Regions from separate parts of the Paenibacillus sp. FSL H8-0282 genome, predicted to be linked through region 1. Evidence: riboswitches for the same ligand, from Rfam matches in the RefSeq annotation. Region 1 holds a riboswitch; the other holds the start of a gene.
What was found. A riboswitch is a leader RNA that binds a small molecule or an ion and turns the genes downstream of it on or off. The one in region 1 is predicted to bind cyclic di-GMP.
Positions count from the first base shown of each region.

Region 1 (4,338 bases):
AGCAACAAGAAGCCGAGGATAAAGCGAAAGCTGAGGCAACCCCTCCAACATCAGGCGAAGCTGCTCCGGAAGCCCCAAATAAAGAACAACCTGAAGCCCCAGCCACTGATCCGGTTAAGCCGGAAATTGACGAAGAGCTCACAATTCCAAAAGATGTCCCTCAGCAAGAGGCTCCACAAGAGACGCCAAAGGCGGAAGACAGTACGACTACCCCGCCGGTAGCAACCCAAGCTCCTTCGGACCCTCAACCTGAGAAAGGTGGAGAATAAGATGCGAATTAAAAAAATTATCAATAATACCCTATCGAGCTTAATGCTTGTGATCTTTATTCTGCTGGTGGCAGCCGTAGTGTTATCCAAGGCCTCCGGCGGTGAACCTGCTTTCTTCGGATATGAGATCAAAACCGTACTCTCAGGATCGATGGAACCAGGAATTCAGACAGGCTCAATTGTCGCATTAAAACCCGGAGGGGATATGAATCGTTTCAAACCAGGCGATGTCATCACCTTTAGGAATGAAGATAATCTGCTCATTACTCACCGGATTGTAGAAGCGACCGTCAATAACGCTACTGGTGAAGCTGTTTATCGCACTAAAGGCGATAACAACGACGCGCCCGACATGAACCCTACCAGTTCTGTGAATGTTGTAGCTCAGTATACCGGGGTCACTGTACCCTATGTCGGTTACGCTATGAATTTCGCGGTTTCCAAAGCTGGAAGTGTAGTCCTCATGATCGTGCCTGGCTTGATGCTTCTGCTCTATGCTCTGTATACCTCTTGGAAGGCTGTAGCTGCATTAGAAAAGAAAAATGCTGCCCTACTGCCAGCCTCACCGCCCCCAACAGAAACACAGCCCTAAGTTGATTGTCCACTTCCGCTTACGAACCGGAAGATACAATATATAAATTTTATAAAAAATTCAAACACAAATTTGAGGAGGAATTTTATTATGGGTATCAAGAAAACATTGGGTCTTGGCGTAGCATCTGCAGCACTGGGTTTATCATTAATCGGCGGAGGAACCTTCGCATACTTTAGCGACACTGCGCAAAGCACAGCTACATTCGCAGCGGGCACGCTCGATCTGAACTCCGACCCTTCTGTCATCGTTAATATTCCTAACCTGAAACCAGGTGATACGGTAACTAAATCCTTCAAATTGAAAAACGATGGTTCGCTGGATATCGGATCTATTATTCTGAATACATCGACTCAAATCACGGATGCTAAAGGAGATAACTACCTGGATTTAGCCGAGTTCATTAAAGTTAAATTCCTTAGAAATAATGATAAAGGAGTACCTATCGTCTCTCCTGAAAATGTAGTTTATGAGACTACACTTGCTGCTTTAAAAAGTCAGCATCCGGATCTCGTAAAAAATACAGGTTGGGATCAACTCTTTACCGAAGCATCCGGTATTAAAGCCGGTACCAACGACAGCTTCTCCGTCCAATTCGAATTTGTGGAAAATAACCAAGATCAAAATATTTTCCAAGGCGATAGCTTAACACTGACTTGGGATTTCGTAGCTAAACAAGGTGCGAAAAAAGACTACTAAGATCAATAAAGTAATTTAATAAAATACTCGAAGAGCAGCAGATCCTGAATCCGGCCACGGATAAGCAGATTGCTGCTCTTCTCTTTACAATAAACTTTGTCCGATTTATTGATATTTGCTATACTAATAACAAAAATTACGGAGGGGCGTCAGCATAGTGCCACAGAATATGGGCCAACGTATCCAGCAGCTCCGCCTAGACAAGGGTTTCTCCCTATCTGAGCTTGCGGACAGAGCAGATGTGGCTAAGTCGTATCTTAGCAACGTGGAGAGAAACATCCAATCCAATCCATCCATCCAGTTTATCGAAAAAATCGCTGACGCGCTTCAGGTATCCATTCATGCCCTACTCTATGGAGAACCCAATGATGCAGAGGAATCACATTTAGATTCGGAATGGTTCCGATTGGTGCAGGAAGCTATGGACTCAGGCATTAGCAAACGCGAATTCAAAGAATTTCTGGACTATCAGAAATGGAAGCTCGATCAAAAGGATTAATACTTCCTACTAATCTGGTACGATCCTCTCTTCTACTAAATCATATCGAAAAAGGACACAGCGAAGAACCGCTGTGCCCTTTTTCGATATGTAACCCCTCTAATGTATTACTGCACGATCTGCACAGTTTTCTCATGAAAGAACTGGCGAATTTCATCTGCCTTAATGCCAGCCTTCTTAGCTGCTAATAATAAATGTACCCACTCTTGATCCAGATCAATAAACTGCTGTTCTCTGTTGCTACCCTGGTTGGACTTTTCCAAAAAATCTCCCCCTAAGATTTTACGTCCCCAGGCAATCCGGCTGTCATAGTATCTCTACCTTAGACCCGCGACTTTGTGCCCCTGCCTTTCGGCAAGTTTACCTTTTACTGGACCCTTTTCACGAAAGGATCTACTTAAAAAACTATAAAATTACTATCTGCAATAACATTATACAAAAAGAAAGCGGAAAAGTGTGTCGATTCCTGGTTACTTTCTATTTTAAAAACGAAAAATAAAAGATTTTTTTTCAAAGATCTTGTCCGATTATCACGATACTCGTCCGTTACATAAAATAAATTGTACTAGCAAAATAAATATTTACTGACCTAATAGTTAAAAATAAGGATAATAGAATCATTTTAATAGGCCTTTAGAATGGGTAATGAGAAGAAACACCCTTCTTTTCATTAGAACAAGCTAACCCATACCATTTTGCGAACGTATTGGACGAAAGAATGAATTGATTACAGTGGCCGAAAGTAGCACAATAAGATGAGAAATGAAACCGCAATCATCACAGCTCCAGTAAGCGTTGACACAAAATGTCACGTATGGAGTTCATCCGTTAAGGAGGATGTATTCATGGCAGCCAAAGAGCCCTATAACGAATCCATTTGGAGTAAGTATTACGGACCCAATTTAGGCTACATTCAAGAAAGATATGAACAGTTTGTGAAAGATCCCTCCACCGTAGAAAATAATTATCGCGAGCTTTTTACAAATTCGGGACCTCCTCCCCTAACTCCGGATAGCGAACCGGCTCCTCAGCCGCGCATCTCGGGAGACACCGAATGGCTTAGAAAAGCAGTAAGAGCTTCCAAGCTAATCGCCAATATTCGTATATATGGCCATATGGCCGCTGAAATTGATCCGCTGGTACGCGATCAGAATCCCATGGCAAAATATCTTGAGCTTGAAACCTATGGGCTGACCCGCGAAGACCTGATCGCACTGCCTGCCACGCTTATATGGGAAAATGCGCCGAATGATGTGCATACCGGATGGGATGCCGTGCAACGTATGCGTCAGGCATACACCAAGACCATCGCCTATGAATTCGGGCATGTGCATGAAGAAAAAGAACTGCAATGGCTAAATAGACAGGCAGAATCCACCAGCTCACCAGCACCCCTAAATAATACAGAACGCAAAGAGCTCCTGAACCGCCTGATTCAGGTAGAGCAATTTGAAACCTTCCTCCACAAGACTTTTGTAGGTCAGAAGCGTTTCAGTCTTGAAGGCAATGATGCTCTTGTGCCGATGTTAGATGAAATCGTACGTGCTGCTGCACATGACGGTGCGGAGCATATTTTGATGGGCATGGCGCATCGCGGCCGCCTCAACGTTCTTGCACATATTTTGGGCAAACCTTATGATATCATATTTTCAGAGTTTCATCATTCTCCGAACAAGGAGCTTTTCCCTTCCGAAGGCTCCACAGGCATTAACTATGGTTGGACAGGTGATGTGAAATACCATCTCGGTGCAGACCGTGCTGTCCGTGAAGGAGAAACCGTACGCACAAGAATAACACTAGCGAATAACCCAAGTCACTTGGAATTCGTCAATCCTGTCGTGGAAGGTTTCACTCGTGCCGCACAAGAAGATCGGAGCACTGCAGGACTGCCGAAGATTGATACCAGTAAAGCTATGGCGGTGCTGATGCATGGCGATGCTGCTTTTCCAGGTGAAGGCATTGTTGCAGAAACGCTTAATATCGGCAAACTTCAAGGTTATCAAAATGGTGGGACGATCCATATCATTGTTAATAACCGAATTGGTTTTACGACTGAAAGTGAAGATTCCCGTTCTACGCATTATGCGAGTGACATCGCCAAAGGGTATGAAATCCCAATAGTCCATGTCAACGCTGATGACCCAGAGGCCTGCGTAGCAGCTGTACGTTTAGCTAGCGCATACCGCCATCAATTCAAAAAAGATTTCGTAATTGATCTCATCGGCTACCGCCGTCATGGTCACAACGAAATGGATGATCCTGAAACCACACAACCTATT
Region 1 covers NZ_CP150146.1:430,942-435,279, reverse strand. The annotation lists gene NST94_RS01905 (hypothetical protein) at 1-269, shown strand, start outside; gene NST94_RS01900 (signal peptidase I) at 271-861, shown strand; gene NST94_RS01895 (TasA family protein) at 952-1,560, shown strand; gene NST94_RS01890 (helix-turn-helix domain-containing protein) at 1,730-2,059, shown strand; gene NST94_RS01885 (anti-repressor SinI family protein) at 2,167-2,322, opposite strand; cyclic di-GMP riboswitch class I at 2,350-2,434, opposite strand; gene NST94_RS01880 (2-oxoglutarate dehydrogenase E1 component) at 2,905-4,338, shown strand, end outside.

Region 2 (4,338 bases), 2.5 Mb from region 1:
GCGAATTTCACGGCGTCCATTGGTACTTCATATAGAGTTCCATCGATACGACCTGTGGTTTTCTCCATACCCTTAAGAGCCATATCTAGTTGCTTATTATTGACCACGATAAAGATAACAGGGATATCTTTGCAGACAGCGGTGTTAATCTCAGCGCCGAGCATCATGAAACAACCATCACCTGTAATGCAGAGGACAGTTTCTTCAGGAGCTGCAACTTTTGCACCAATAGCCATGCCGATCGAATTACCCATGCAAGCAAAATACGCATCAAAAACAAAGCTGCCCGGTTTCTTAACCTTGTACCATTTTGCAGCGTGGAATCCATGACTTCCATCATCAACGAAAATTGAATTATTATAAGGGATCAAATCACTTAAAGTGCTCATTACGGAAGCAAGGGAAAGATTCTTGAGGGTTGGAAGCTCTTCTGAATAATCCGCATCGGCCAAAGCCTCACGTTTGGTGATTGTGCTTGGGTCAATATGATTTAGGCAGTGCACCAAATTATCGCGCAGGTCCCCAGTGACCGGTATCGTTTTGGACAATAGTATTTTTCCGACAAAGGTTGGATCAATATCAAATTGAATTAAAGTTGCTGGATGATTCTCCCGTTTAAGATTACAGATGGTCATATCACTTAAACGTGATCCAAGCACTATAAATAAATCGCTTTTATTCAATAAATCGTCCCCGTGGGTCGAACCGCCAACGCCAATAGGACCATGATAGAGTGGGTGATCCCAGACTATAGCCCCTTTTCCACCAGGAGATGTTACTACAGGAATATTAAAAGTTTCTGCGAGTTGAGCAAGCTCTTTATGTGCTCCGGAGCGGTTAATTCCTTTACCCGCAATAATCAAAGGATTCTTAGCAGCTTGAATAGCTTCGATGACTCTATCGATATTAGCTTGACTAATTAGAGACTCTCTTTCTGGGATTACTATATTGCATTCTTCCAATACTTCAGTTTGTACATCAAAAGGAATACAAAGATGAACAGGACCCCGTTTGGTCAGGGCCACAGAAATCGCATGATTAAAAATAGTACCAAAGTGATCCCCACGTTCAACCAATTTACTGAACAAGGTGGCAGGTCTGAACATATCAGCTAAATCAGCCAGAAAAGAGGTGGAGTCCTGACATTGAGGAATTCCAAGCTCTGTAATGGATTGGTGGCCGGTAATAAATAGGACAGGTAGGTTGTTAGCTTTCGCATGTGCTGCTGCTGTAAGCAGGTTAGTTCCCCCAGGACCCGAAGTACCAAATGCTACGCCTAGGTTACCCGTTTTCAGCGCATACCCTGCTGCTTCGAATCCGGAGCTTGCTTCATGTCTGCCGGGAATAAATTCAATACCGTAATCCACCATCTTTAGAACAATTGGACAAATGGATTTGCCAATGATCCCAAAAGAATGGGTGACTCCAAGGTTACGTAGTGCTTCCGCCATGTAATCTGCGACTGTCTTCAAAAGAAACACCTCACAAGTTTTTTGATATATATTAGTTATTAATCTACCGAATAGATACGATAGATCAATATACTCAAAAAGTAAAAACCTGTGCTCTATAGTAAGCACAGGTTGGTGGCATAAGGCACCGCTAAGACTGAACAATAGTTCAGCCGTCCTGGTTCCTCTGCAACCTGGCAATCATGGCCTCAAAAGAAAAAATGAGGCTGTAGATCCATGGTTTTGCGTCATCCTCTTTCGAGGATTTTGCCAATATTAATTTATAGTTGATAAGAATAATTTTCCTTTACAATATATTCCTCATTAATTTTTGTCAACATAATCCGCTAAAAAAACTCGAAATTTGACGAAAGTCTTGTCCAAGAGATGAAGTTTTACCTCGCGAAAAAAACTGCCACCTAAGACTCAGCTTAGGTGGCAGTTGATAGTTTTGAACTAGAATTTAAAGATATGAATGGTTTTTTGCAGATTAAATACGGCCTGGGTCATTTTTTCCGTTTCTTCTGCAACAGACTGCAGGGCATTAATCTGTTCATTCATAGCCGCCGATACCTCTTCCGTGCCAGCAGCAGTTTCTTCGGTGATTGCTGAGATATTCTCAATTGCACTGGAAATTTTCAAGGCACTTTCTAGCATAAGATCGCTCTCCGCAGAGAATGAAGAGATTTGCTCGGTAATGTACTGCACGCTTTGTACAATTTGTGCGAAAATATGGGCAGATTGAGTGATCATTTCATTCTGAACCTGCACAACCTCTTCATTGATGGCGATATTATCGATGGCTTGTTTAATATCTGACTCAATGCTGCGGACCAAGCCGAATACTTCTTTTGTGGATGCCGTAGATTCCTCAGCAAGCTTGCGAACCTCTTGAGCTACAACGGCAAAACCCCGACCATGCTCTCCGGCACGAGCAGCTTCGATGGAGGCATTCAGTGACAGCAGGTTGGTCTGCTCAGCGATCTCTGTGATGGTCTTGGTGATCATCGTAATCCCGCGGGCATTTTGTGAGAGAGCTTCAATAGTATCAGCCACTTTTTGTGTAGCCTCTATGTTTTTACGCATGCCTTCAGCCTGTGTATCTACGGATTGGCGCCCTTGCTCAACAAGTTCTAAGGTATGTATTGAACGTCTGTTCATTTCTTTGGTGGAGTTCGTATAATTGGATACTTTAGTTTCAATGTCTTTAATGGATTCTGTCATATCAGCGATATCCGTAGATATTTCATTTGCACCAAGAGCGAGCTCAGTAGAAGAAGAGGCTACTTGTGCCATGACAATTTTCAGGTTCTGGTTCTTATCTTCGATTCCGCGGCTTGCATCCATAACTTGACGGGTGATCTGCGATGCATCGGTCAAAATCTTCTTGAGCTTATCAATCATTGTGTTAAAGGAGCGGCTTACGTCACCCATTGAACCATTTTCGTCCGCTCTGCTAGTGAAATCACCCTTCGAAATACTGTGAGATACATTAGCAATATCATCAAAAGATGATGTAAGCGTTCTCTCCACGAAGCGAGCAACAGGTAAAGTCAGACCTGCAAGAACAACTACTAGTATAATTCCTACGAGAAATTGACCTAGAATCATTAACGTAACTAAGACAGGAATAGCAAACAGTGCGGCAACGAGGTAACATCCGGCAACAATTCTTTGTTTTAACGGAAGTTTGTGCATCCAGCTCATTGGTAAAATGTCCCCCTTATTAAATTTTATGTAATGGTGTTATTATAGGGGATTTATAGGTCATTGGTCTATAGAGAAGTGTCATAAATCTTCTTTAAGTAGTAGATATTTAGAATTCATGTCAAAATTCCTCATATATTGTGGAAATTGTTTTAATAGCAGACTTTACCATCCCTACTAGTTCGATAGGAGCTAAAACAATAACTGAAGGAGAGAAAGAGAGTACGATACGACAGGCAGATTCTATAGCATTAAACTCGGCCTCCACGTTCATCCACCCAGTATTAGCAGAGGGTTCTACTAAAGTTATAGTTACATATCTTTCACGTTGTAATTCTTTAAGAATAGACTCATTCACCTTTAAGTTCACTACATATTTTGGCAGTGCTGCTTTAAAAGCTAAAGTCGATTGTTCCCAGTAGCTTTTTAAATCAAAAGCCTCAGGTCTGACAAATGATTCATAAGTTGCGTCAGCTTGTATTAATCTCGACACGCGAAAAGTCCGCATTTCACCCTCGGTTCGTGCCACTACATACCAAACTCCACGTTTTGCGACTAACCCGAGAGGTTCAATGAAACGCTCCTTCATCTCGTCATTCCGTGGGTAAGTGATCTTCACTTTACGGTCTTCCCAAACAGCTTCCTGCAGGACAGATAGGAACGGATATGTCTCGTCGGAAGGGTGCCAGCTGGCACCATCTATATGAATGCGCTGGCTCAGGTAACTGGCTGGATTATTCGGCCTTGATGGGGAAGCAGCCTCCAGCTTAAGCACGGCGGAAGAGAAGTCGTTTTGTATACCCAGATCTTTTAAGATTGAGGAGTCTGCGGACAGCAGCAGAGTTGCAATCTCTGAGGGCTTCATACCCGTTAAGGAGGTTCGGTATCCTTCTGTGAGCATCCAACCCCCTTCACGTCCCCGTTCGGCAAGAATAGGTATTCCTGCTGTACATAAGGCTTCCATATCTCTAAACACAGTTCGTTCAGACACTTCTAAGGTCTGGGCTAGCTCACGGGACGTCATCTTTCCACGATTTTGCAGCAAAAGTAAGATGGATAACAAACGATCGGCTCTCATTAAGGGACACTCCTCCTCCTAATAAATGTTGGCTAGTTCTTAATTAATTATTACATTATATATGTCAGTTGATGTCATATTAAAGAATTATACTATATAAGG
Region 2 covers NZ_CP150146.1:4,692,479-4,696,816, reverse strand. The annotation lists gene NST94_RS20390 (thiamine pyrophosphate-binding protein) at 1-1,481, opposite strand, end outside; cyclic di-GMP riboswitch class I at 1,637-1,733, opposite strand; gene NST94_RS20385 (HAMP domain-containing methyl-accepting chemotaxis protein) at 1,908-3,158, opposite strand; gene NST94_RS20380 (YafY family protein) at 3,280-4,236, opposite strand.
Region 2: linked by a shared signal. The riboswitch ahead of NST94_RS20390 (thiamine pyrophosphate-binding protein) and the one ahead of NST94_RS01885 (anti-repressor SinI family protein) in region 1 are both predicted to bind cyclic di-GMP.